Regions from separate parts of the Bacillus sp. EB106-07-01-XG149 genome, predicted to be linked through region 1. Evidence: riboswitches for the same ligand, from Rfam matches in the RefSeq annotation. Region 1 holds a riboswitch; each other region holds the start of a gene.
What was found. Region 1 has a riboswitch for S-adenosylmethionine ahead of AC3WTA_RS14800 (Na+/H+ antiporter NhaC family protein). Riboswitches for the same ligand answer to the same signal wherever they lie in the genome.
Positions count from the first base shown of each region.

Region 2: another riboswitch for S-adenosylmethionine. It lies ahead of AC3WTA_RS12555 (LLM class flavin-dependent oxidoreductase); the one in region 1 lies ahead of AC3WTA_RS14800 (Na+/H+ antiporter NhaC family protein).
Region 3: another riboswitch for S-adenosylmethionine. It lies ahead of AC3WTA_RS26550 (cyclase family protein); the one in region 1 lies ahead of AC3WTA_RS14800 (Na+/H+ antiporter NhaC family protein).

Region 1 covers NZ_JBYTDP010000003.1:475,540-483,569, reverse strand. The annotation lists gene AC3WTA_RS14825 (response regulator) at 1-316, opposite strand, end outside; gene AC3WTA_RS14820 (sensor histidine kinase) at 313-1,368, opposite strand; gene liaF (cell wall-active antibiotics response protein LiaF) at 1,368-2,108, opposite strand; gene AC3WTA_RS14810 (PspA/IM30 family protein) at 2,215-2,877, opposite strand; gene AC3WTA_RS14805 (lmo0954 family membrane protein) at 2,935-3,291, opposite strand; gene AC3WTA_RS14800 (Na+/H+ antiporter NhaC family protein) at 3,521-4,837, opposite strand; SAM riboswitch class I at 4,932-5,037, opposite strand; gene AC3WTA_RS14795 (ribonuclease FAU-1 family protein) at 5,158-5,676, opposite strand; gene gltP (glutamate/aspartate:proton symporter GltP) at 5,743-7,014, opposite strand; gene AC3WTA_RS14785 (murein hydrolase activator EnvC family protein) at 7,508-8,030, shown strand, end outside.
Region 2 covers NZ_JBYTDP010000003.1:57,174-62,792, forward strand. The annotation lists gene AC3WTA_RS12535 (SH3 domain-containing protein) at 1-178, shown strand, start outside; gene AC3WTA_RS12540 (DUF4352 domain-containing protein) at 371-922, opposite strand; gene AC3WTA_RS12545 (hypothetical protein) at 1,214-1,603, shown strand; gene AC3WTA_RS12550 (hypothetical protein) at 1,928-2,134, opposite strand; SAM riboswitch class I at 2,376-2,481, shown strand; gene AC3WTA_RS12555 (LLM class flavin-dependent oxidoreductase) at 2,564-3,622, shown strand; gene AC3WTA_RS12560 (ATP-grasp domain-containing protein) at 3,615-4,571, shown strand; gene AC3WTA_RS12565 (hypothetical protein) at 5,048-5,329, shown strand; partial or broken gene AC3WTA_RS12570 (pyocin-S2/colicin E7-DNase domain-containing protein) at 5,552-5,619, shown strand, end outside.
Region 3 covers NZ_JBYTDP010000011.1:77,662-83,280, reverse strand. The annotation lists partial or broken gene AC3WTA_RS26565 (MFS transporter) at 1-58, shown strand, start outside; gene AC3WTA_RS26560 (nucleotidyltransferase domain-containing protein) at 74-856, opposite strand; gene AC3WTA_RS26555 (PRK06851 family protein) at 978-2,087, opposite strand; SAM riboswitch class I at 2,237-2,349, shown strand; gene AC3WTA_RS26550 (cyclase family protein) at 2,435-3,067, shown strand; gene AC3WTA_RS26545 (hypothetical protein) at 3,095-3,475, opposite strand; partial or broken gene AC3WTA_RS26540 (ATP-binding protein) at 3,692-4,190, opposite strand; gene AC3WTA_RS26535 (S-adenosylmethionine decarboxylase related protein) at 4,359-5,619, opposite strand, start outside.

The DNA of each region.
Region 1 (8,030 bases):
ATGTTTTTAATAAATAGCTTGTCGCTCCAGCCTCAATAACAGGGTACAATTTCTCATCATCTAAAAAGCTCGTTACAACTACAATTTTCGCTTCTGGCCATTCCTGAATAATAGCACGTGTTGCTTCAACCCCATCCATCTCGTCCATGACAAGATCCATCAAAATAATATCTGGTCTTAATTGCAGTGCTAACTCTGAACCTTTTCTTCCATTTTCAGCTTCTCCAACTACTTCGATATCTGGCTGCGTTGATAAATATGCTGATACACCCATTCGAACCATTTCATGATCATCGACAAGTAACACTTTTATCATGATTCTCCCCCTCTCTCAATCATAATCGGTACTTTTACTTCTATTTGCGTCCCTTTAGCCGGGAAACTAAGTACTTTTAATGTCCCACCAATTTCATGAACACGCTCTTGCATTGATCTTAAACCATATGAACCAGCCTTATTCACTCCGACTTCAAATCCAACGCCATCATCAATAATTTTTAGAATTGCATATTGATCAATTTTCCGAAGACGCACTTCCGTTTTCTTCGCTTTCGCATGTCGTAAAGTATTGGATAAAGCTTCTTGCACAATACGAAATAAATGGTCTTCTACACCTTTTTTCAATTCTATTGGCTCGATTAGCCATTCAATTTTCATATGTTGCTTTCGCGATAATTCCGTTAATAATTCCTCTATACCTTGTGTCAGTTTCTTACCTTCTAATTGTACAGGCCGTAAATGAAGAAGCAATGCTCTCATTTCTGATTGTGCATTTACAACCATATTTTCAACGAGCTGCAACTGCTTTTGCGTCGTTTCTGGAATTTCAGCCACTTGTTCATTAATAGCCGACATCATCATCGACATTGCAAAAAGCTGCTGACTTACAGAATCATGCAGCTCTCTCGCCAATCGATGCCTTTCTTGGGATATCGCTTCTTGTCTCATCTCTTCATTCCAATGAGCTCGTTCATTCGTTACTTTTTGAAAGAGTCCAGCTTGCTCCTCTAATCGACGAGCAAGGCCTATTACTTTTCGTTCTACTTCATGAAATTCATCATCTGCAGTAAACGAAACATCGCTCGGAAAATTCCCTCGCTCCACTTCAAATAGAAAAGTATTTAATCCTTGTATACGCTGCTCTATATAGTAACCGATTGCATATCCTACAATTCCCCCGATAAGTAAACTTGTAGTCATAATAAACAAGCCAATTGGAACAGAAGCGATGGATTCCTTCCATAATAAATCGTACACTTGTTGCTCACTTTTCCATACATATACAATTGTACAAATGAGTGCAATACTAACAGAAGACAACATAGAATAACGAATATACATCCACGAAATATTTTTTTGTTTCTTCATTATACTTTCCTCACTTCCGTATCGCCTACGACAAGCGAAGAAATAATTTTAATACGACGAGGAGCTTCTTTATACTGCTCTGTTCTAAATGTAACATTGCGATTAAATCCTGTCTCTTCATGTCCTGGCAGGAGCACACGCCCGACAATAACAGAATGATTTAAAGACAGTTCAATATCATATGGCACATATAAACGAATATTACCAACTACACCTCGGATAACAATTACCGTTTCTCCTTCTGGAATCATAGCAGTTGTTAAATCTATTTCCACATCACAAGCACCATATTGAACATTAATATCCTCAAGTTCATAAATATGATCCATCATTCGTATATTCCCTACAAACATATTTTTTAAATATGGTTCTGTACGATATATTTGCTTCTCTTCGTCTATAATCCCTTTTTCTTTAATTTCAACCTTTATTGCTTTTTGCTGATGTCCTTGTTGAATCAGTTGATAACCAATTAAAGCTAAACAAGCAAATACGACAAGAACAAATGCTGCTGATGAAAATAAGAAGAATAAAAATACTATACCACCAACAAATAAAAATACATTTCCCCTTACGTAACGATTCTTCTTACGATAATGCCTTCCAAACATAAGCATAATAAATGCAAAAATGAGACCACCTGGTTCAAAATGTCCAAGTATCATATCAAGAAAAAGACCGAATCCAAATATGATGAGGAGCATCCCCATTAATTGTGTTTTTGAAAATTGTTTCTTCATTTCAGCTCCCCCCTTCTTGTCACATATACATAGAAGAAAAGGCATTGCTTTCCAACACCTTTTCTCCTATCACTATATCATAAGCCTGTTTTATAATATACTACTATTATTTTGTTAACTCTTTCGTTAACGATACATCATTCTTCTCTTTCATTTCACGCTCAAGCTTTGCAATTTTCATATCAAATGTGTCACGTTCATGGTCCTCATTTATACGAGATTCTAAGTCGCAAATATGATTTTCAATTTCTTCAAAGCGTAAGAACGGATTATTTTCATCCATTTTATGCATCGCTGTATTCATACGACGATTTGCATGTGCCATATTTTCACGTGCCATTAATTCCATACGTTTTGCGTGCATTTCTTTTAATTTATTTTTCATCTCAGTAAGACGACGCTCTAACTCATCAATTTGCTCTACAACACCTGCATACATTTCTTCTAATCGAGTTACTTGCCCTTCATAATACGCTACTTCTTCTAACGCACGCTCATGTAGTTGTAATTCACCTGCTTCTTGAGCGACGATCGCTTGCTTCGATCTTTTATTAACGAAATAACGTGCTTGCTCAAGCTCACGAGCGAAATTAGATTTTAATGTTTTATGGCGCTCAATTAACTTCTCAATTTTTGTTATTTCACGCTCACTATCGCGTAAATATTGGTTTAACATCGCCATTGGATTTTTTCTTTCTTTCTCATCTAACACATTATGAAAATCTGCTAAAATTGCATCGCGTACACGTCCGAATAAAGATTGTTTCATTATAATCTTCCTCTCTTCTACTTTATAAATTTGATTTAATTTTTTATTAGTTTTTTATTAGTTTTTCATTAACTTGTTCCACTCATCTTCAAAGTTGCTATATGGTTTAGAACTTTCTGGTGCAGAATCAACAACTACATTTTTTTCTTTTTTCCACTCACGGTATCCGTAGTATAAAACTACTAATGCTGCGATACCGATTAATGCTGGGGAATGAGAAAGGGCGATGGACAAGCCGATCAAACCAACAATACCCCAAGCTAACTTTCCAAAAAATGATTGTGCTCGCACAAATGATTTATAGCTCCAGTACACAACTCCTGCTCCAATTGCGAATCCTATAATACCAGCAAGACTGCCAAGAGCAATTAAAGCTAAAATACCAGCCGCGATAAACGCTAGAAATTGTTTCATCTTGTGCTTGCCTCCCTTCGATTTGATACTCTTATCTTAACTATATTTTCACTTTTCCATAACGAGCTTAAGAACCGTTTTCGACTCAGACTTAAGACTGAGTTGCATTCAGCCTTTTGTAAAAATATGCGGTAGGATAGGATGATTCACTCTTTTATCGCAAATAAAAAGCCGTACAGAGAACATTCTCTGTACGGCTTTCGTTACTATTCATAAACTTCATTTTAATTTATGCTGTTTTGTGATACTCTTTCTTTCCTGCTACTTTAGAAAACTTCGGGAAACCAATTAATATAGAAATAATTCCACATACTCCAACTAAAATCGGATAAAACGCATATGGTAACAATTCAATCGGAGATAACGCCGCAAATCCTGCTGCCGTTAACATTTGCGCACCATACGGAATTAATCCTTGCACACAGCATGAGAAAAGATCTAATACACTCGCTGATTTACGAGGGTCAATTTCATATTGATCTGCAATGTTTTTCGCAAGCGGACCTGTAAAGATAATAGAAATCGTATTATTCGCTGTACACATATTCGTCATACTCACTAAGCCAGCAATACCGAACTCTGCTCCTTTTTTTGAACGAATGTTACGCGTTAAAAGATTCATTAAATATTGAATGCCACCATTATATTGAATCAGTTCGACCATACCGCCAATTAAAATAGCAAGTAATACTAACTCCATCATACCGCCCATTCCAGCCGTTACACTTTTAAAGAAACTCTCTAATGTGTAACTCCCATCTAAAAGACCGATAACGCCAGATAGTACAGTTCCACCAGTTAACACAATAAGTACATTCCAACCAAGCAATGCTGTAATAAGTACTCCTGCATACGGTAAAATCTTTATCCAGTCAAAGCTATGCGCTTTAATCTGCGTGTCGCTTCCTAAAGTAACGATTACTAATAGTACAATTGTAATAATAGCTGCTGGTAATACAATTAAAAAGTTCGTTTTAAACTTATCTTTCATTTCCGTTCCTTGTGAACGTACAGCTGCGATTGTTGTATCTGAAATAAATGATAAATTATCACCAAACATCGCCCCGCCAACAACAGTAGCCATCGTAAGTGCAATTGAGATATCAGTTTGCCCACTAATACCTACAGCAATTGGTGCTAATGCAGCAATTGTTCCCATTGAAGTTCCCATCGCTAATGAAATAAATGCCCCTATAACAAAAATTCCAGCTACAATAAATCCTTGCGGTAAAATGGATAACGCTAAATTAACTGTAGAATCAACGCCACCCATCCCTTTTGCTGTTTCAGAAAACGCTCCTGCAAGTACAAAAATCAGAACCATAATCATAATATCCGGGTTCCCTGCACCTTTAGCGAATCGTTCTACTTTTACATTAAAGCTTTCTTTACGATTCATTGCTAAAGCGACTCCTACAGCAATTGAAATTGCTACAAGTATCGGCAATTTATAGAAATCACCTGTAATAATTCCAGAACCAATAAATAGCGCCAAAAATATCCCAAGTGGTAATAAAGCCAAACCATTTCCTCTCGTTTCTTTCAAAGTACCATCTCTCCCTAGTTTCAACCTTTTTCTAATGAATAACAAAAGACCTCTTCCAATGAGAAGAGGTCTTATACATCTATAAGAAACACTCTTCTCATCTTTCAAGCACATGCTTGCTGGATTTGGCACAGCACTCTGAAATCGAGTCCGCTGCCGAGGCATCGTAGGGCCAGTCCCTCCGCCTCTCTTTATAAGAAGGTTTCATATTTATTTTTTAATAATAATTTCTTCCCTAACTTTACTCGCTTACAAAACAAAAGTCAATTATTTTTTGTATAGATTTTTTTGGTAATTATGAAAAAATTTGAATACAACAATCATTTTAACTTTTTGATTTCTTCTTCCAATATTGAAATCCAATAAAATTCACTATTTTTTATTGCATCTATTATCCATTTCGTAGTGTACCAAGCTAACTCGTACTCTTCTTTTGTAACATCGCCACTTTTATAGGCATCCTCTAGCTCATCTTCATCTAGTACATACATCTTACCGTTCGGTAATAACACTACATCTAAATATAAATCATCAAAATACGGTAAACCACGGTCATCAATTTTATATTCTTTCGCCACATCGATGTAATATTGCACTAATTTTTTCTGATCATCTAACATAGCTGTAATCGCAAAGTTTTTCCCGTCTATGAAATATTGAATCCACGTATATTGATTCTCTGCGATACAAAGTTTTTTACCATCATATTCTTTACAACTAGGTTCTCTTACCTTTTTTATGTCTAATATTCCTAGCATTCCTTCTTCTACTTGCTTAACCGTATAATCCTTCTCTATTAGTCGCTTCCACGAAGAACCGTCACCATATTTACGTTTCATTACGTCCGCTTCCCTTCTATATAGAAAAGCCCCCACATATTATGTGAGAGCTTGTTCAAATTATAATTAAGCTGCTTGCTTATTAGAAATTTCTTTCAAATAAGCTTGTCCTTTTTCAGCGTCATACTGACCTTCCCACTTAGACATAACTACAGCTGCTAAAGAGTTACCTACAACGTTAACTGCTGTACGAGCCATATCTAAAATACGGTCAATACCAGCGATGAATGCTAAACCTTCAGGTGGAATACCTACTGTACCAAGTGTCGCTAATAATACAACGAATGATACGCCTGGTACACCTGCGATACCTTTTGATGTAACCATTAATACAAGTAATAATGTAATTTGTTGTGTAATAGATAAATCAATACCGTACATTTGTGCTAGGAAAATAGCCGCAATTGCTTGATATAAAGTTGATCCATCTAAGTTAAATGAATAACCTGTCGGAATAACGAAAGATGTAATTGCTTTCGGACAACCGAACTTCTCCATTTTCTCCATGATTTTCGGTAAAACTGTTTCTGAACTCGCTGTAGAATATGCTAAGATCAGCTCGTCTTTTAAAATCTTAAAGAATTGGAAAATGTTAATTCCAAATATTTTCGCTGTAAGTCCTAAGACAACTACGACGAAGAAGATCATTGCTCCATATACGACAATTAGTAATTTCCCTAATGGAATTAATGAAGCTAGACCGAATGTAGAAACTGTAACACCAATTAGTGCAAACACACCAAATGGTGCAAATTTCATAACTTGGTTTGTTACATAAAACATTGCATCAGCTACACCTTGGAAAAATTGAAGAACCGGTCTTCCTCTTTCACCAATTGCTGCTACACCTAAACCAAATAATACAGAGAAGAAGATAATAGCAAGCATATCTCCGTCAGCTAATGACTTCATAATGTTTGTTGGAACAATATTTACAAATGTATCTGCAAATGAATGACTTTGCACTTGCTCTGTCGTATGTGTATATTTCGAAATATCTGTCTTCGTTAACTGATCCATATTTACGCCTTTTCCTGGTTGGAAAATATTCGCAATTAATAGACCGACAATAATTGCAATTGTTGTAATTATTTCAAAATAAAGAATTGTTTTTCCGCCTAGTCGGCCCAGTTTTTTTACATCACCAACACCAGCAACCCCAACAACAATACTTGCTACAACAATTGGTACAACGATCATTTTAATTAATCGGATGAAAATATCACCAATTGGTTGTAAATATTTCACAACCGCTGGATTATCAAAGAAAATCGCCCCAACTGCAATACCAAGCGCAAGTCCTATTAATATTTGCCATGCAAGTCCTATTCTTTTCATATTTGTTGTAACCCCCTCTTCGATGTGTCACTCTATCTCTCATTCTATATTTATAAAACTTGAAATTAAGAGTATTACATATTATTCGACAATTCACTACATTTTGTCCCTGTTAAAAATCATAAATCAAAATTTAAAATCTGACAACAAAATAAGTTTGCCCGAATACAAATAATTTTCTTGACAAAAACAAAACCCATGTCAGAAAACCTCACATGAGAACGATTCCTTATCAGTGTTTTATTGGATTCCTATCTACTATTTTACTATATAAAACAAGTATATTTTTCCTTTATTTTACAATAAAATCCAAAAAATACATCCTTGTTGAACGAATAAAAAGCGCATCCAACATGACAATTATCATTAAAAAAATGATAAATTCCGACAAAACTTAGCAATTTTATAAAATTTTCTTTACATTATGGTTACAACGATAGACACTCTTCTTCTTATGATATATAACATTCATAGGGAAAGGAGCCAGACAACCATGAAAAAGAAATTTGCAGCGTTTAGTGTTTTAGCAGCAGGAACGATTTTTGTTTCTCCACTACTTTCACCCGTATACGCTGAAACGAATCAAGATAAATTATCTAATATTCAATCTGAATTAGAAGGAAAACAAAATGACTTACAAAATAAATCAGCCGAGAAAGAACAAATAGAAAAGGAAATTCAAGAATTACAAAAGAAAATCGACGACCTAACTACTTCTATTAATAAAAACGAAGCTGAATTAAACGATACAAAAAAAGAAATTAGTAAAACACAACAAGTAATCGCTGAAAAAAAGAAACATATAGAGCAATTACAAACAAACATAGATACGCGTCAGGAAGTTATTAAGCAACGTTTACAATCTATGCAAGAAAAACCTCGTACAAATATCATTACAGAGGTATTAACAAATTCTACAAATATTGCTGATCTTGTTGATAATATGTACTCTGTAAGTTTAATTTTAAACAATGATACAGATATTGTGAAAAAGCAAACAACTGACCAAAATGCTG
Region 2 (5,619 bases), 420 kb from region 1:
CACTGTTGGATCACCTGTCTTACATACATTTAATGATGGTGCGAAAATTACTGGAACATGGGTAACTGGTGAATATGTTCAAGGTCATTACAGTAATTCTAAACAGTGGTTAAAAGTTACATATAAAGGGATGACAGGTTATGTATCCCATACAACATTATATAACGTTTGCTCATAAAACTATGTACTATAATAGCTTTTGATGTATTGAGCTAATCTCTTCTAGGGATTAGTTCTTTTTTGTCTCCTAGTTTTTAATGGAGCATTTTTTGAAAAAAACCAACGATTCATTAAATCGATGGTTTTATGTTTATATATTATTCATTTGTATCTATATCAAATTTTTCATTGTTTTTTGCTTATTTGAGACTTAGTTTTTTTGTGATTGCAACTTATCGATTTTCCAGCGTGCTCCTAGAGGATCTAAAGAGCTTTCAATATAAAACATATATTCATCTGCGATACTTGGTACTTCAAAAGCTATTTTCAATTCTACCGTTTCATTTGGTGTAACTTGTATACCAGAAGGGTTTTGATCAAGCACCTTTCCTTCATAGGCCTTTCCGGCTTTTTCATCTTTTAAGTTATATTTTAATTCTGATAGTCCAATCGTTTGACCTCGTACATTTTTTACAGAGACATTAACAACGACGGAATCGTTACTAGCATTTAAATATGCATTTTGAACGGCGGTCAAGTAATAGCCTCCCTTAACACTCTCACCAACTAATAAAATACCTTGTTCCAAGCGGGTCATATCTTCTTTTTCTTCAAAATTTATTAATTCTTCATTTTCATTTTTTGCGGTTGGTTCTTCTATTGGACCATTTTCAACGGCACTATCTTTTTTATCTTGTGTGCAAGCAGCCGTAAAACTGACTAATACTAGAATTAAAGTAAGTAATATGAATGATTTTCTCATAAAATTAATCTGTCTCCTTAAGTTTCTCAATTTTGTGCAACTATACATATAAGATTAACATAATGTCTCATTATTGGCTCAAAATAGGGAATCTTTTAGACACCTTATTCTTTTACTTTTACTATACATTCGATTGGGTCTCACGATATTTGTTAATCTTGTAAATCATTGTCTTAGTAATACCGAGGGTTATTATAAATATATTAATCATATAATTTGTCCCTATCAAAATGAACGTTTCTTGCATCTAATATATTGTAAATATATTTTATTTTGAAAGGATGTGATTATATGGCTCATAAATCTACTGGAGTGTTTCGAGTTCCAGTTTCTGAAAATGGGATTATTCCAACTGCTCTCAACATTATGTTAAACAATGATTCACGCTGTCATACTAGTAATGTAACGGTAACTGTTAAGAGAAGTCGAAACATTTCTTTCCCAACTCAAAATGAATTAGTTGAAATTTCTCGTACTTTTGTTTCTTTAGAACCAAACAGAACGACTAAGATTGTATTGTTTACTCCAGAATTCCAAATAGAAGATTTTCTTGATGTTATCATTAGTGGAAATAAAGATGATGTTAAGGATGTTCTTGTATATTCTTTCTTAGCAGATTCAGCAGGTCACAATCTGCCATCTACTGTTTTTAGAAATGCAGAATACACTTTTGCTTGCTGACACCGTGATGATGTATTCTTTACTGTCATATATTTGAAGGGAAATGTTAAATAGGATTCGATTTAACTTTTATTTGGGTTCTCCAAAGAAGTCTGCTTTAGCTAAATAAACAAGGAACCGACTAATGGGTTCCTTGTTTATTTGCATTTAACATGAAATTTCGTGTCTATTATTCCGAAAGCAACTTTACAGAGGAACAGATTTTTCCTAGTGAAGCAGCACCTATAGATGAAAGTACCCAATATTCCAATTCTAAAGGTAGGCGAAATGCTTGAACGTTACCATCATTAATAACCATCTTCATAATATGTAATTAGTATTATTTTATTCTTTAAATATTTCCGGCTTCTCCACTCTAAATGATTTCACCTCACCACATTCTAAACAAAATGTAGTTAATAGTTTGGAACGTTTCCCCACTGAAAAGAGCCTACTAGAATCATCTTCACAAACATATGCATGATAAGCAGATCCAACTCTTCCTTCTTTAAATGTAGTAGAACCACAATTCTCGCATCGTTTATTTTTCATGCTACTAACACCTCATTTGCTGTGTTTTTAAGATAGAAGTAAAGCAACTTGGTTATACATGATGTTTTCGACATGATACAACATACCCCTTTATATATTCGTAAGTAAAACAACACAATACCCTTATAAATCTCTATAACAATATGATTTTTCATATATCATTTAATGTATATCGGAAAAATAAGTATTAAAGGATTGATTTTTATGATTCTGATGATTATAATAAATGGAAATCAAACAATTCTTATGCTGAGAAGTGGAGGGACGGGCCCTATGAAACTTCGGCAACCTCGTTTTAGACGAAAGGTGCCAAATCCTGCAGGTGAAAAACACCTGAAAGATAAGAGAGGTTCACTTAGTCAAGAAGGCTACTCTTATTTCGATAAGAGTAGCTTTTTTTATGGTTAAAAGTTAAAGGGGGAATAGGTAGTGGAGTACGGTTTTTGGTTGCCGATTTTTGGGGGATGGCTTCGAAATGTAGATGATGAATCTATGCCGCCTACGTTTGAGTATGCAAAACAAACAGCGCAAGCAGCAGAACAATTAGGTTTTTCAACAACACTTATTGCAGAATTAAATTTAAATGATATAAAAGGTGTTTCGGCACCAAGTTTAGAAGCGTGGACAACTGCGGCAGCACTTGCAGCAGTGACGGATAAATTAGAGATTATGACAGCTGTAAGACCTGGTTTCCACAATCCAGCAGTTACAGCGAAAATGGCAGCAAATATTGATCAATTAAGTAATGGTCGTTTTACATTGAATGTAGTTTCGGCATGGTGGGAAGAAGAAGCGAGACAGTACGGCGGGGTATTTACTGCACATGATGAAAGATATGATCGCACAGAGGAATTTGTAACAGTTTTGAAAGAGCTTTGGAAAGAAGAAGAGTTTTCTTATAAAGGGAAGTTTTATGAGCTTCATCATACACATTTAAGTCCAAAACCTGTGCAGAAACAAGGCATTAAGCTTTATGCAGGTGGTGAGAGTGAGCGAGGAAAAGAGGTCATTGTCAACCACGCGGATGCATATGTAATGCACGGGGGAACAGTGGAAGAAGTATCTGTGAAAATAGAAGATATGAAGAATCGTAGAAAGAAAGTTACAGAGGAGCCATTGCAGTCATTCGGGCTTGCGGCTTACGTTATTTGTCGTGATACAGAAGAAGAGGCATTAGAGGAATGGAGACGCATAACGGATGTGAAAGACGATGCTTTAGGTTATGCGGGTTATCAAGACTTTATTAGTAAATCGCATTTGGAACAGCAAGTGAAGCTCAATGATTATTCCGTATCTAATCGCGGGTTACGTCCTAATTTAATCGGAACACCAGAACAAATTGCAGAAAGGATACTTGCTTTTGAAAAAGGGGGTGTTACGTTATTACTTTTACAATTTTCGCCACAGCTTGAAGAGATGAAACGATTTTCTGAAAAAGTAATGCCATTAGTTGAAGCAAAAAGAAAGGAATTGATTACAAATGAGTAAAATTTACATATTACATGAGAATAAGGAATGGACGGATCATTTAGTGAAAAGGTTGGAAGAACTGGAGTTACCGTATGAGGAATGGCTTTTAAATGAAGGAACACTTTCATTAGAACAAGAACCTCCCCAAGGTGTTTTTTATAGCCGCATGAGTGCTTCTTCACATACGAGAGGGCATCGATATGCACCTGAATTGACTGAAGGGGTTCTTGCTTGGTTAGAGGGATACGGGCGAACAGTATTTAATGGGTCTCGTGCATTACGCCTTGAAGTAAGTAAATTAAATCAATATGCAGCATTAAGAAAATTTGGGATACAAGTGCCGAAAACAATTGGTGCTGTTGGCCGTGATCATATAGTAAAAGCAGCAAAGGATTTAGGGGAAGTACCGTTTATTACAAAGCATAACCGTGCAGGTAAAGGCCTTGGTGTTCAACTGTTTCATTCCATTGATGCTTTAGAACAATATTTGGATGGTCCGACGTTTGAAGAACCCATTGATGGAATTACTTTAATCCAGCAATATATTGAAGCGCCAGAACCATATATTACACGTTGTGAGTTTGTAGGCGGTCAGTTTGTATATGCAGTTAAAGTAGATACATCAGAAGGATTTGAACTTTGTCCAGCAGATGCGTGTTCGATTCAAGATGCTTTTTGCCCAGTAGGAGAAGAGAGTAAGAAAGAGTCATCAACAAAATTTGAAATTATATCGGACTTCCAAGAGCCAATTATTGAACAATACAAAGAGTTTTTGGAAGAAAATGAAATTACCGTTGCTGGTATTGAATTTATTCGCAGTTCGGATGGAACAATTTATACGTATGATATTAATACAAACACAAACTATAATTCTGGCGCAGAGTCTGTAGCAAATCAATTTGGTATGCTTGAGCTTGCTACATTCCTTGGAAGAGAATTAGAAAAGCAAGTAGAGTTAGTTAAATAGTATAGAAGGTTCTAGTGAAAACCTTTGTTAAAGTAATCGTGGTCATATGACCAAGTTTAGGATATCCAGATGCAGGTGTGCATGCGTTTGAAGTGATATTTGCGGAGATTGTGAGTAGTTTGAAATAGGCATAAGAAGATCCCCTCTAGCTTAAACTAGGGGGGATCTTCTTATGCCTATATATATTTCAATAATCGCTTCTATTGTATTGAAATAATGGTATCTACATTAAAAAAACGACTTATAAAAGGACTTATCCAACGTAACATATAAATGTATCGTAAAATTGAATAAGTCTATATTTTGTTTTTAGATAGATATAATTTGAGGGTATTTCGATGATATTTCCTCTAATAGAATTGTGTGATAAGCTGCATATAACTATATATTGTTAGGGCGGGAGGTTGCTATCCTTTCTCTGATTTTATATAAGAAAAAAATTATCTGAGCTTTAATGAAAATGGAGAATATATTATATGATTTTAGGAATTTCATATTTTGATATTTTTTGTACTGTAGTGATTGTCTCGTTTTTCTTGATTTTTTGGAGATTGAACGTATGGTATAACAAAAAACATAATGTTCCTAAGGTTTTTCAATGGTTTCCTAGAAAATGGGGTAAAAGAAAAGTTTCAGAGCATTTATCACAATTAAATGAAAAGCTAGCGGCTGAAGGTAAAGGTATTTGGGTTACAATCTATGCTATAGATTTATACATTGTAACTATTCCCTATACAGTCAAAAAATATAAATCTTAATAAATATATTTAAAGAAAGACCTTTTAACTAAAATAAAAGGTCTTTTCTTTTTATAAATTTTAGAAGTGATTTGTTGAGTCCATGTGTTTATGTGGAGAAAGTTACTTGAGTTCGATGAGATAGAGGCAGATTGTAGTCAAGTGAACCGTGTAATAATCAGTTTAGGACGAGGCCTTAGTGAAGGGTAAAAACCAACGGGTATTCCGCAAAAAGTTTGAGAAAAATTAGTAGGAAGAGAATTCAAATCTTTTGACGATTTTAGAGAAGAATTTTGGAAAACACTTTCTGA
Region 3 (5,619 bases), on a different contig from region 1:
ATTCTCATTCGCGGGTCTTCTTGCAGCTATATCTGTTTTCTTTATTCCTACAAAATAAAAAAAGAGCACAAACTCACTTGTGCTCTTTTTCATATACTGCAAACAACATATCCCGAAACAATGTATTTAAACTCTCAATATCGATCCCTGATCCCTTTTCAATTCCTTTTACATATTGCTGGTAGTAATGAATTTGTTCTTCTAAAAATTGATTCAACACCTCAATTTTTAATCCAACATCTAATTCAGTACCTGCCTTTTTCTTTATTAACAACTGTTCAATTTCATCTAATACACTGCGTTCTAATGATAACTCTGTAATCAATCGATCGAATTCTACAGGTGGTAAAGTCTCTTTCTCCTCTAACCACTTACAAGCTAAAATAGGACGTAATACATAAAAGTACTTTTTCAACTTTACATTCTCACCTTGCAAAAATTCACGATAATTTTTTGAAGCCATATGTAAGTAATGATATATCGTTGCTTTTGGATCAAAGTGCTTATCACTCATTTGCTGAAGTTGTTCTGGAAAATGAGAGTTTTTCGAATAAAAAATCGGTGATCGAATCCATTCGAGTAAAGCTGGGTTTGACTTTGCGAATAATTGTAACGCTTTTTTAATATCCCATCCGCTTATATCTAAATCATCACTAATCGGATACTCAATTACATCTCGTTTATCATGAATTGATAAATACCATTCGACCGGGTGCATATAAACGAATCTAACATCATAATCACTATCTTTCGATGGAAATCCCCAAGCACGACTCCCTGATTCCACTGCAAATAAAATTTTCACATCATTCTCTTGTTCAATTCTTGCTAACTCCAACCTAATTTTCTCTCTCATTTCATACCCTCTTCATTTTTTGATTATTTCCTTGGAAATTCGACAAATATACTACTAAGTTTACTACATACTAAAATAGCTGTCAGAAAATTCCCGACAGCCTACCAAAGTTCCTTATTTTTTACTTGTTCTTTTCTGTTACACTAACCGCAATTCGTTCAAACTCTTTTTGAATCTCCTCTTTATATGCGTCTACTTTTGAAAAATCCATAGCAGCAATATAAATTCTTTCTAATTTATCACGAACTGATTTCGCTTTCGCCAAGAAAGACATCGCCTCATTCATTTTTGCTTTATATTGAATCGACACGTCACGAATTTCTTTCGCATACTTCTCATCTGTTCCTGGTGTCACAATTAAGGCATACATATCTATAATTTCATCACCTTCGCGGCTCGGAAAATATTCATGTGGTGCGGTGCTATCAAAAATTGCAAACCCTAATTCTCTTACGATAACCATATCAAGACTATTTGGATCAAATCCACAATGATATACTTCAACTTCAAATCCTTTTTCTTCTGCTGCCTTAGCTAATTTTTTAAGCATTGTTGATTTCCCAGAGCCTGGGCGTCCTTTTATAAAATAACGATGTGGTAATCCCTCTGTTAAATTAGGAACAAAATCAACTGCTCCTTTCGGTGTAGCTGCCCCTAAAAACCGATGTTTCACAAGCGATTGTTTCCCGCCTTTATCTGTAAATAACTTCTGAATCAGCTGATCGGTTAGTTCATTTGCTTTATTAAAATCAATATTATTAATATATATTTTCTCCCACTCATCATGTATAACTAGTGCCTCGTTAAAACAAGCGTAAGCAGTTTGAAAAGCCTTGCTTGCTTCTGAAACAAATCGTTCAATTTCCACCTTCTGCTTTCTTAATTTATTTGAGTCCCAAGCAACCCCTAAATTAATATACTCTTCGACAACTCCTGGCATTTTCGGCTCAATAACATGCGGTGATGTTCCATCAACAATTCCTACTTTTAACTTCGGGATAATTACACCATCAACCGATTTATTATCAGAAGAACAGTGTAAAAATTCAATATCATATCCTTTTTCAACCCACTCACGACCTATTGCTTTGATTAAAGAAGATTTCCCGGTTCCAGGACCACCCTTTAAAATAAATAACCTGTTTAGCCCTTTTAAATTCTCGTCGTATAAATTATGAAATCCTCTAGCTGTATTTCCACCAGCGTAATAATTCAATACATTCCCTGTCACTGCACTCACTCCTTCGCAGCATTCTATTTACATAAGCTACAATATGCGAGCAACTTTATTTGGGTGAATACCTATTTTGTATTGCACGAAAAAAGGAAATGAATTACAATTTAAAAGTAGTGAATATTCAGAAATTAAAACTTAATATGTCTTTATCAAGAGAGGCAGAGGGACCGGCCCTTTGAAGCCCAGCAACCTCAGTTTATATAAACTGAATAGGTGCTAATTCCTGCAAAATGCATTGCATTTTGAAAGATAAAACGTAACTATTGTGTGCAAAACTCATCTTTCTTGATTATGAAAGGTGAGTTTTTTATATTTCAAAACATATATTGGAGGTATTTAAAATGAAAGTAATTGACCTATCACAAACATTTGAAAACAATATGTCTCAATTCCCTGGAACACCAAAAATCAATTTAGGAGCCATTACAAGCGTTGAAGAGACAGGCTATCAAGTTACAGATTTTCATTCTGTCGTTCATGTTGGCACGCATTGTGATGCTCCTGCTCATTTCATTTCAGGCGCAACGACTATTGATCAATTACCCCTAGATCAATTTGTAGGCGAAGCTGTTCTTATTGATGTAACTCATGTACAAGAACGAAAACTACCTAAAGAAGTATTACACAACGCTGACATAAAAGAAGGAGATATTGTTATTTTCCATTCCAATCTATCTACTAAATGGAATACAGAGGCGTATGAGCAAGAAGCTTTTTATCTTTCTGAAGAATTAGCCGTGGAATTAGTTCAATTAAAAGTAAAATCGGTCGGCCTAGATTTCATTTCTCCTGATGAGGTAACGACAGAAACATCACCAATTCATCACATACTACTTGGGAATAATATTTATTTAATTGAAAACTTAACAAACTTAGATGCCATTCACACGAAACGTTTCTTTTTCTCAGCGGCACCTTTAAAAATTAAAGATAGCGACGGTGCTTTTGCAAGAGCATTCGCTGTAATTTTTTAAACAAACTATACAAAAAAGCAAAGATCATCATTGACCTTTGCTTCTATTTTTTTTATTTAAACTAAGAAAGAATTGCTCAACACGAGGACGTAACCAAGCTAAATAATCTTTCTCTTTCTTCTTTGTACAAGCTATTTCTTCCCCATCTACCATTCCAACAAGCTCTAGCTCTAACAGTTGCCTCGTAAATGCTAACATATTTATTTCTTCTTCTGGATACTCTTCTTTTAATTTCTCCTCAATTTCCCCTAATAAAAAACCGTCACGCATCATTGCCAATGCATCAATCCAAAGTGGCGGCATTTCATATTTTTCTCCTGTAATTGTATCTTTTACAATATAATTCTTTTGCTCTTTTCGAAATTGAATCGTGTGTAAACATACAGTCGAATTTAATGTTAATTCCATCATACCACCTCTTTCATAATATCTGCATAGAAAAAAGGATGCGCGTGCACCCCTTCTTTCTCTAACACTACCGAACCGTTACATGAATAACAAATCTCATGTCGATATTTTCCTCCATTATAAACGAAGTATTTTATAAAAAAAACCCTTCTTGAAACATTTTATAAAATGTTTATATTTACACAACAAGAACACTTTTCTGAAAAATATTTTCCTCTAGCACATTATGCTGTCGGTAAAAAATTTCCACTTTTTCCCTATTCCCATGCTACTTGGAATCGCAGTACTTCCTTGATGTTCCTTAATAATTTTATATGTGACCATCAATCCAAGTCGTTCCGTACTATTCTCCTTTGTTGTGTAAAAAGCCTTTCCAACCTTCTCTATACCAAAGCCTTGATCTTCAACAGGAATACACAAATGCCTTTCAGTTTTTTGATATGCACGAATATGAATATCTCCACCTTCTGGCATTGATTCTATTCCATTTTTAATAACACTTGTTTTAATTTTTTATCATCACCATTTATAACAGGTAGATTTCCATCTACTTGCACATGAAATTTCACTCTATATCGCGCTGCATAACTTTCCATTAGCTGTACAACATATAAAAGGATTCCCGTATATTACACCATTCATAATTCGTTGATTTCGGTTTTCCTAATAACATCAATTCACTAACAAACCCGTTAATTCTTTCAAATACTTTTAAGGCTTCTTTTTCCTCATAGATAAAGCTTTTAAATTTGTTCATATAAATACTCCTCATGTTCTATACAAACACTCTACATATTATCTCCTTAAATTATCAGTATGAAATTGCTTTCAGGGCAATAAGAAAAGGAAGGGGATCCCCATCCCCCTCCCTTTTCGCTATAACTTATATCCATCTTACCCGATCATGTAGCAGTCCATCCGTAAAATCATTTCCCCCTACTACAAAATCCTTCATATATAAATTTAAATATTCTCCATACTTACTTTCTGTATTTAATAATAATTCCTCTACATAATAGGCACCTTGTTTAAAGTTATCGAAAAGTAAACTACACAAACCAGCATAAATTCCGCATCCTACTTGAAAGTAAGTTGCATTCGTTTTATATTTACGAAAAACTTGACTGCTATTCATCACGTTATACATATATGTCTCGCTATTTTCATAAACGAGTAATACACCAACTAGATCCTCGCCAGCAATCTCTTCTTCCGCTGGATTAAATACTTTACGATTCCAGTTCCATAAATCTTCTACCTTATCTAAATTCTGCCTAATTACATTTGTTGTATACTCGTTAATTCGGTAAAGAAACCCAACTTCCATATTGAAGTTTTTCCCTAAAATTAAAACTTCCTCATGTGGCATTAAACAGCCATAAAACTCTTTCTCTCCTAACTTTACTTTATACTCTGAAGCATATACATCTTCATAAAAATAAAGGGGACGATGATGACTCATATACATCGGATAACTCCATATCGCTTCATCTAGAAATCGCTCTACTGCCCATGAAGCATACAGTGTATGAGGCTTTATTAGTGCTGTATCATTCAAAAATGACGTATCATGTTCTACTATATAGCATGCTCTTGGCTTTTCATTTGGGCGTTCCTTCATAAGTTCAACAACCATCCACTGAACAACACCTGGATTCATACCTGATCCTATAATTGCTTTTGTATTTGTAAATTTCTCTTTCTCCTTCTCAAACCTCGTATATCTTTCCGTAAGCTGAAAGCCGATTAAACTATCGTCCTGATCTACTGCCTCATTTTCCAAAGCTGAATTAATATAACAAATTCCAAGTTCATTACAACAACTTAATACTCTGATTGTATCTGCCCCTGAAACATCAATAACAACACTCGTACTACTTTCTTTTAAATGCTGTTTAAATGTCACTACATCTTGAAGGTCGATTTCGTATAAAAACAATTGATTTTTTAAATTTGGAAACAACTCATCATAATAAGTCCTATCTTTTTGTTTTATATCAACTAAATGAAATGTAACATTCTTTATCGTTTCATAAATCGTGTCTTTTTCATTTACTATCGCTTGATTTAAAATTGCTAAAACTGCTTTTGCTGCTCCACCAGCACTACCAAGTAATGTAATCGATAACGAATTTGGAAACTGC